Regions from separate parts of the Shewanella polaris genome, predicted to be linked through region 1. Evidence: predicted binding sites of a transcription regulator. Region 1 holds the regulator's gene; each other region holds the start of a gene.
The links. Region 1 encodes NrdR, which represses ribonucleotide reductase genes. Its sites were predicted from a motif close to AAACACNANATNTNGTGTTT; they were not measured.
Positions count from the first base shown of each region.

Region 2: nrdA (class 1a ribonucleoside-diphosphate reductase subunit alpha) is a predicted target of NrdR. The motif match lies at 1,459-1,478, and genes of this name have one in related genera.
Region 3: nrdD (anaerobic ribonucleoside-triphosphate reductase) is a predicted target of NrdR. The motif match lies at 1,155-1,174, and genes of this name have one in related genera.

Region 1 is NZ_CP041036.1:3,434,417-3,436,698, forward strand. It holds gene ribD (bifunctional diaminohydroxyphosphoribosylaminopyrimidine deaminase/5-amino-6-(5-phosphoribosylamino)uracil reductase RibD) at 1-1,052, opposite strand, end outside; gene nrdR (transcriptional regulator NrdR) at 1,130-1,579, opposite strand; gene glyA (serine hydroxymethyltransferase) at 1,689-2,282, opposite strand, start outside.
Region 2 is NZ_CP041036.1:2,122,475-2,124,756, forward strand. It holds gene nrdA (class 1a ribonucleoside-diphosphate reductase subunit alpha) at 1-1,254, opposite strand, end outside; gene FH971_RS09285 (HAD family hydrolase) at 1,808-2,282, opposite strand, start outside.
Region 3 is NZ_CP041036.1:1,736,234-1,738,515, forward strand. It holds gene rssA (patatin-like phospholipase RssA) at 1-609, shown strand, start outside; gene nrdD (anaerobic ribonucleoside-triphosphate reductase) at 1,220-2,282, shown strand, end outside.

The DNA of each region.
Region 1 (2,282 bases):
TTATAATCAGGTAACTGCAACATATTCCGTCCATGGCTGCCTAATAGTTTAGGCGCCTGATAAAGTACGATATCGTCAGCTAAGTTTTGAGCGACAAATGCCCCAGCTAAAGTGGCGCCCGCTTCAACCAATACAGCATTAGCATTTTCACCTAAATACGTTAGCAAGGCTAATAACGGGATTCTACCTGACGAGTCACACTCTAATACTAAAAAAGACACATGCTCAGGAAATGTCGCTTTAACACTGTCTGCATAATGACGACCAGAAACTAACAATATCGGACTTTTAATCGCAAACAACTGTTGAGCTGCAGTTAATCTTGCTCGACTATCGAGCACCACTCTTAAAGGTTGGAATATTTCATCTTTGGTATGATGAGTAGTTAGTTCACCTAACGCTTCATAGCGAACATTTAAGCTAGGATCATCAACAAGAATGGTTTCAACACCGGTGATTAATGCGCAATGGCTAGCACGATACTTTTGTACATCTGCTCGTGCAGCTTCACCGGTAATCCACTTTGATACCCCATTAGATAACGCAGTTTTACCGTCTAAACTGGCGGCTATTTTAACCGTAACCCAAGGAAGTCCTGTCTTCATCCGCTTCATAAAACCAAGGTTAAGCGCATAAGCTTGTTCTGTCAGTAATCCCACATCAACCTGAATATCTGCATCACGAAGCATGTTAATACCTCTGCCAGACACTTCTGGGTTAGCATCAGTAACAGCAACCACAACTCTAGCTACCTTGGCGTTTATCAAGCCTAAAGCGCAAGGTGGCGTGCGGCCATAATGACTACAAGGTTCAAGAGTGACATAAGCGGTCGCGCCTTCGGTAGAAAAGCCATTATCAAACGCCATTTGAAGAGCATTGACTTCGGCATGCCCTTGGCCTGCTCGTTGATGAAAACCTTCACCAATAATCTGTCCATCAGCAACAATCACACATCCCACACAAGGATTGGGCCGAGTGGTATAACGTCCCCGCTCTGCCAACATAATGGCACGGCTCATCATTTCAATATCGAAGCTAGACCAGTTAGGCATGGTAGGTATCTCTTTTCCGATGCGATGTTATTTACACGAGTGACACATCACACGATAAACATTGCTTTAATCAGTAATTATTTTTGCAGTTTAGCTATGGCTTCACCAAATTGAGACACATCTTCAAAGGCTCGGTACACAGACGCAAAGCGAATGTAGGCAACCTTATCAAGGCTCATTAACTGTTCCATCATTAGATTACCAATCATTTCAGAGTTAACTTCACGTTCGCCAGTGGCTCGCAATGTTGATTTGATTTTGGTGAGAGCTTGCTCTATTTCATCAATTGAGACTGGACGTTTTTCAACTGCCCGCAACATGCCTCCACGCAGCTTATCTTCATCAAAGGGTTGCCGAGTTCCGTCGCGTTTTATGACGCGAGGCATGACTAATTCAGCGCCTTCAAATGTGGTAAAACGTTCATGGCATTCGGTACATTCCCGGCGGCGACGGACTTGGTGACCATCTGCCACTAAACGAGAATCTATAACTTTGGTATCGGTCGCGCTACAAAAAGGGCAATGCATTGAACCTCCTGCAGAAAAAAAATGGCCGCTAACAATTAGCGGCCATTAAAGTTTATCCTATTTGCGACACAAGGTTAACCTAAACCTGTATGCCTATCATCAATAGCGATTAACCATATACAGGGAATTTAGCACACAAGGCCAATACTTGGCCTTTAACGCGCTCAATAACTGCAGTGTCAGATACATCATCTAAAATATCGCAAATCCAACCGGTTAATTCTTTTGCTTCAGCTTCTTTAAAGCCGCGACGAGTAATAGCCGGTGAACCAATGCGGATACCAGAAGTAACAAACGGTGAACGCGGATCGTTTGGCACTGAGTTTTTGTTAACAGTAATGTTTGCATTACCCAATGCAGCATCAGCTTCTTTACCTGTTAAATCACGGCCAATTAAGTCCACCAACATTAAATGGTTTTCTGTACCACCAGAGACGATTTTATAACCGCGAGCTAAAAACACTTCAACCATAGCTTTTGCATTTTTAACCACTTGTTGTTGATATACTTTAAACTCTGGCTCTAATGCCTCTTTAAATGCAACCGCTTTACCCGCGATAACATGCATTAACGGGCCGCCTTGGCCACCTGGGAATACCGCAGAGTTAAGTTTTTTGTATAACACTTCGTCATCGGCTGCAGAAATAATAATCCCGCCGCGTGGGCCAGCTAATGTTTTATGTGTTGTAGACGTAACGACATG
Region 2 (2,282 bases), 1.3 Mb from region 1:
ATCTACGTTTTGAATATAAATACGGCCAGTAGAAGCACGCTCTTGCATCATCAATGAAAACAGTTCAACGGCTTTAATTTGTTTTTTACGGACACTGCTGTCTTGCTCATACTGAAGATATAAACGTTCAAATTCGACTTGATCTTCAAAGAATGCATCGTAAAGGCCAGGCACGTCTGATGGACTGAATAGGCTAATGTATTCACCTTTAATCAAACGTTGGTACATTAATTTGTTTAACTGCACACCGTAGTCAAGATGACGTACACGGTTATCGTCAACACCACGGTTGTTTTTCAATACAAGTAGCGATTCAACTTCTAAATGCCATAAAGGATAGAAAAGGGTAGCCGCACCACCACGTACGCCGCCTTGAGAGCAAGACTTAACCGCAGTTTGGAAATATTTATAAAAGGGTAAACAACCTGTGTGGAATGCTTCGCCGCCACGAATAGGGCTGCCTAAGGCACGAATACGACCAGCATTAATACCAATACCAGCGCGTTGGCTCACGTATTTAACGATAGAAGATGCGGTTGCATTGATTGAATCTAAGCTGTCATCACACTCAATTAATACACATGAACTGAACTGACGGGTAGGTGTACGTACGCCTGCCATAATTGGCGTAGGCAGAGAAATCTTAAATAAAGATGTCGCATCGTAGAAATCTTTAATGTATTTCAGACGGATTTCTTTCGGATATCGAGCAAACAAACATGCTGCTACCAAAATGTACAAAAACTGTGCGCTTTCATATATTTCATGAGACACACGATTTTGTACTAGGTATTTACCTTCAAGTTGCTTTACTGCTGCATACGAGAAGTTCATGTCACGCCAGTGATCAATATAGGTATCAAGAATGTCTAGTTCTTCGCGGCTATAGTCAGCCAATATATGCTTGTCATATTTACCAATATCAACCAACTTGGTGACATGATCATATAACTTAGGCGGTTCAAATTGACCAAAGGCTCTTTTACGTAAATGGAATACCGCTAAACGGGCTGCCAAAAATTGGTAATCAGGTGATTCTGGGGAGATCAAATCAGCCGCTGCTTTAATGATGGTTTCATGAATGGCTTCAGTCGGAATGCCGTCAAAAAACTGCAGGTGAGATCGAAGTTCTACTTCAGATACTGAGACGTTTTTTAATCCCTTGGCTGCCCAAGTGATCACGCGATGAATTTTATCTAAATCGATCGGTTCACGTTCGCCACTGCGTTTAGTGACTGTCATATTGCTATTCATTGAAGAGAGGCCTTGGTTCTATATCAAAACATGTGATCTGTTGTTGGATGCCGTGCTGCTGGATTCGATCCGAATCAGTTACAAAACAATTCCATGTTAAAACAATCAAGCTTAATGTATTCACAACATAGTATAAATACCAATACATTTAGTTAGCATCTACGTTCTTTATAATGTAAAGGCGTAGTGTTTTGATTGTCAGCCACACACAAGATATGGTGCTATTTAAAATCTTAGATACAAGATAATGAGGTTTGAGCCTTTTTGCAAGCCACAATTTCATTAACTTGTTGTGGATAACTTGAGGATAAACCGCAGGGTTAGTGACGGCTAACCCTAGAGCCCAAATTTATAACGAGTTTTTGATAAGTGATATTTTTTCAACCGTTAAATGAGAAAAATTCGATCGCTACAATAAACAGCGATCAATAAATTATGCTCATTTTTATATTGATCTTTTACCACTTTTGATCGTCAAGTGATCGTGATCATAATCAATAATTGGTGATTCACCATAAAGACTCATTTGTTGATATCCCATCACTGAATGTCATTATTCTGCAAAAAATTGTTTTAACGATGCACCGTGTTTAAATTGACATCTTGACGGCCATAAATCGGGCGTATCATGGGGTGATAAATATCCCCAAAGCGCGACACCTCCAAGCATATTAGCATTATGTGCAGCGACTAAATCACGCTCTGCGTCACCTAAATACAAAATATGTTCTGGTGGTGTTGCTATTTGCTGCGCCGCTAACAACATTGGTGCCGTATGTGGTTTGGCATAACGGGTGCTGTCACCACTAATGATTGCTTTAAGCTGATGAGTTAAATTTAGTTTTTCAATGAGAGGTCGAGCAAAACGAGCAGGTTTATTGGTCACCACCCCATAAGGGATACCTTGCTGATCTAATAATGTCAGCAGTTCAGGTAAATCTGTAAACAAGCGGCTGTAATCGCCATTAATACGGGCATAGTGGTGTAGTAACCCTTGTTGAATACGGATTTGCAATGCTTCATCAGCA
Region 3 (2,282 bases), 1.7 Mb from region 1:
GCAACAGATTTATATTCTGGTCAAGAAATTTGGTTTAAAGAAGGTGACTTACGCCATGCGGTTCGAGCCTCGTGTTCAATGCCGGGTTTTTTGCCGCCTGTTCAGCAAGGAAACCGCTGGGTAGTTGATGGTGCCGTAGTTAACCCTGTGCCAGTGTCATTAGCGCGTTCTATGGGAGTCGATATCGTTATTGCGGTGGATTTAAACGGTCATCGTCGTGGGCAAATGCATTTAATTCCAGAGCAAGTAAAAAGCCGAAAAGCGACTAAGTCTGAGCCTATCGATGAAAAGCGCGAGCTTGAATCTGGCTTTATGGATTTATGGGGTAAAGGCAAAGATTACATGAATGGCTTATCTGATAAGTTTGCTCTTGGCAGTTCAAAATCCCATCCAGGTATGTTGGCTGTTATGTCGCAATCAATGGATATTTTAGAGCAACGCCATAAACGCTCACGTTTAATGGGCGAGCCACCTGATATTTGTATTGTTCCTGATGTCGGTGATATTGGCACTATGGAGTTTCATCGTGCCAAAGAAGCCATTATAGCTGGCGAACAAGCTGTAATGGATATTCAACATTTACTTAAAGCGACATTAAATAACAAATAGCGGTCTCCAATTCTGGTAGTGCTTGCATGTCTATGCGTGGCACTGCCTCTTGGTGTAAATGCTGCTTTATTAATGTATTAGGCCTTTTATACATAAAGTCTATTATTTAATGTACATCATTGTCCTAGATTATTAATATCTTGCGTCTTACTGTCGGGCAACTTATCTATCTTTTCTCTATAGGCATGTCGGTTCCGAGAATTGCATTGATTATGACTTTCCTAGTTAACTTCTTTTTTCTTCTTAACCTTTGCGTCTATCGATAAAACCGCTATTAGTAATCAATTAGTTAGTCGATATCAATGGGTCATTATCCATTAATAGTGATTAATATGGTCTTAGGCTAACACACTAGGGACGTTTGGACATGACAGGCTTTATAGCTAAAGACATCCTATTTCGTTAAACAATTTTAAATTTTTCTGTGGTATTTGTTCTCTGTAAATCCCTACATTATTTATGGCTAACAGCAAGGTATTTTTCACTATAAGTACTGCCGACAATTATGATCTGGATCAAAGTAACGCTCAGGATTAGCGTGTCTAATACCCTCTATCTTGTGTTTATGTTGAATTTAAGCGCTATATGTAGTGCTTTCGAGGGTGGCCGTATGCTAGTTGTAGTGAAAAGAGATGGATGTCGTACTGCATTTGATGGATGTCGTATTAAAGAAGCTGTGGTGGCCGCTATGGACTCTGCGGGTCAAGCCGATGACCAATATGCATTGCAGTTAGCACAAACGGTTGAACAGCAAATGGCTGCGAAAACTGAAGTGGATATTCTCGAACTACAAGAAGCCGTTGAAAATTTACTGATGTCGGGGCCTTTTAAATCGGTAGCACGTCATTACATAGAATACCGTCATGACAGAGACAAACACCGTGAAGCACAAAGTAAATTAAATTGTGCGATTCGAGGCTTAGTTGAGCAATCAGACAACTCAATTTTAAATGAAAATGCCAATAAAGACGCCAAAGTTATTCCAACTCAACGTGATCTTCTCGCTGGTATTGTTGCTAAGCATTATGCTAAAACTCATTTGTTACCTAAAGATGTTGTCGAAGCACATGAAAAGGGTGAAATTCATTATCACGACTTAGATTACGCACCGTTTTTCCCAATGTTTAACTGCATGTTAATCGATTTGGCTGGCATGTTAACCCATGGCTTTAAAATGGGTAATGCTGAAATTGAGCCGCCAAAATCTATTTCTACCGCAACGGCGGTTACGGCACAAATTATTGCCCAGGTGGCCAGCCATATTTATGGTGGCACAACGATTAACCGTATTGATGAAGTGTTAGCTGAGTTTGTACAAATCAGCTATCAAAAACATCTTGTAGTGGCAAAAAAATGGCAAGTGGCTGACGTAGAAGGTTATGCGATGACGCAAACTGAAAAAGAATGTCATGACGCATTCCAGTCACTTGAATATGAAGTCAACACCTTGCATACCGCTAATGGCCAAACACCGTTTGTTACTTTCGGTTTTGGGTTAGGTGTGTCATGGGAGTGTCGCTTAATTCAAAAATCAATGCTAACTGTACGTATGGCTGGCCTAGGTAAAAACCGTAAAACCGCAGTATTTCCTAAATTGGTCTTTGCCATTAAAGACGGTGTTAATCATAAAGCAACAGACGCTAATTATGATATTAAAAAACTGGCGTTAACTT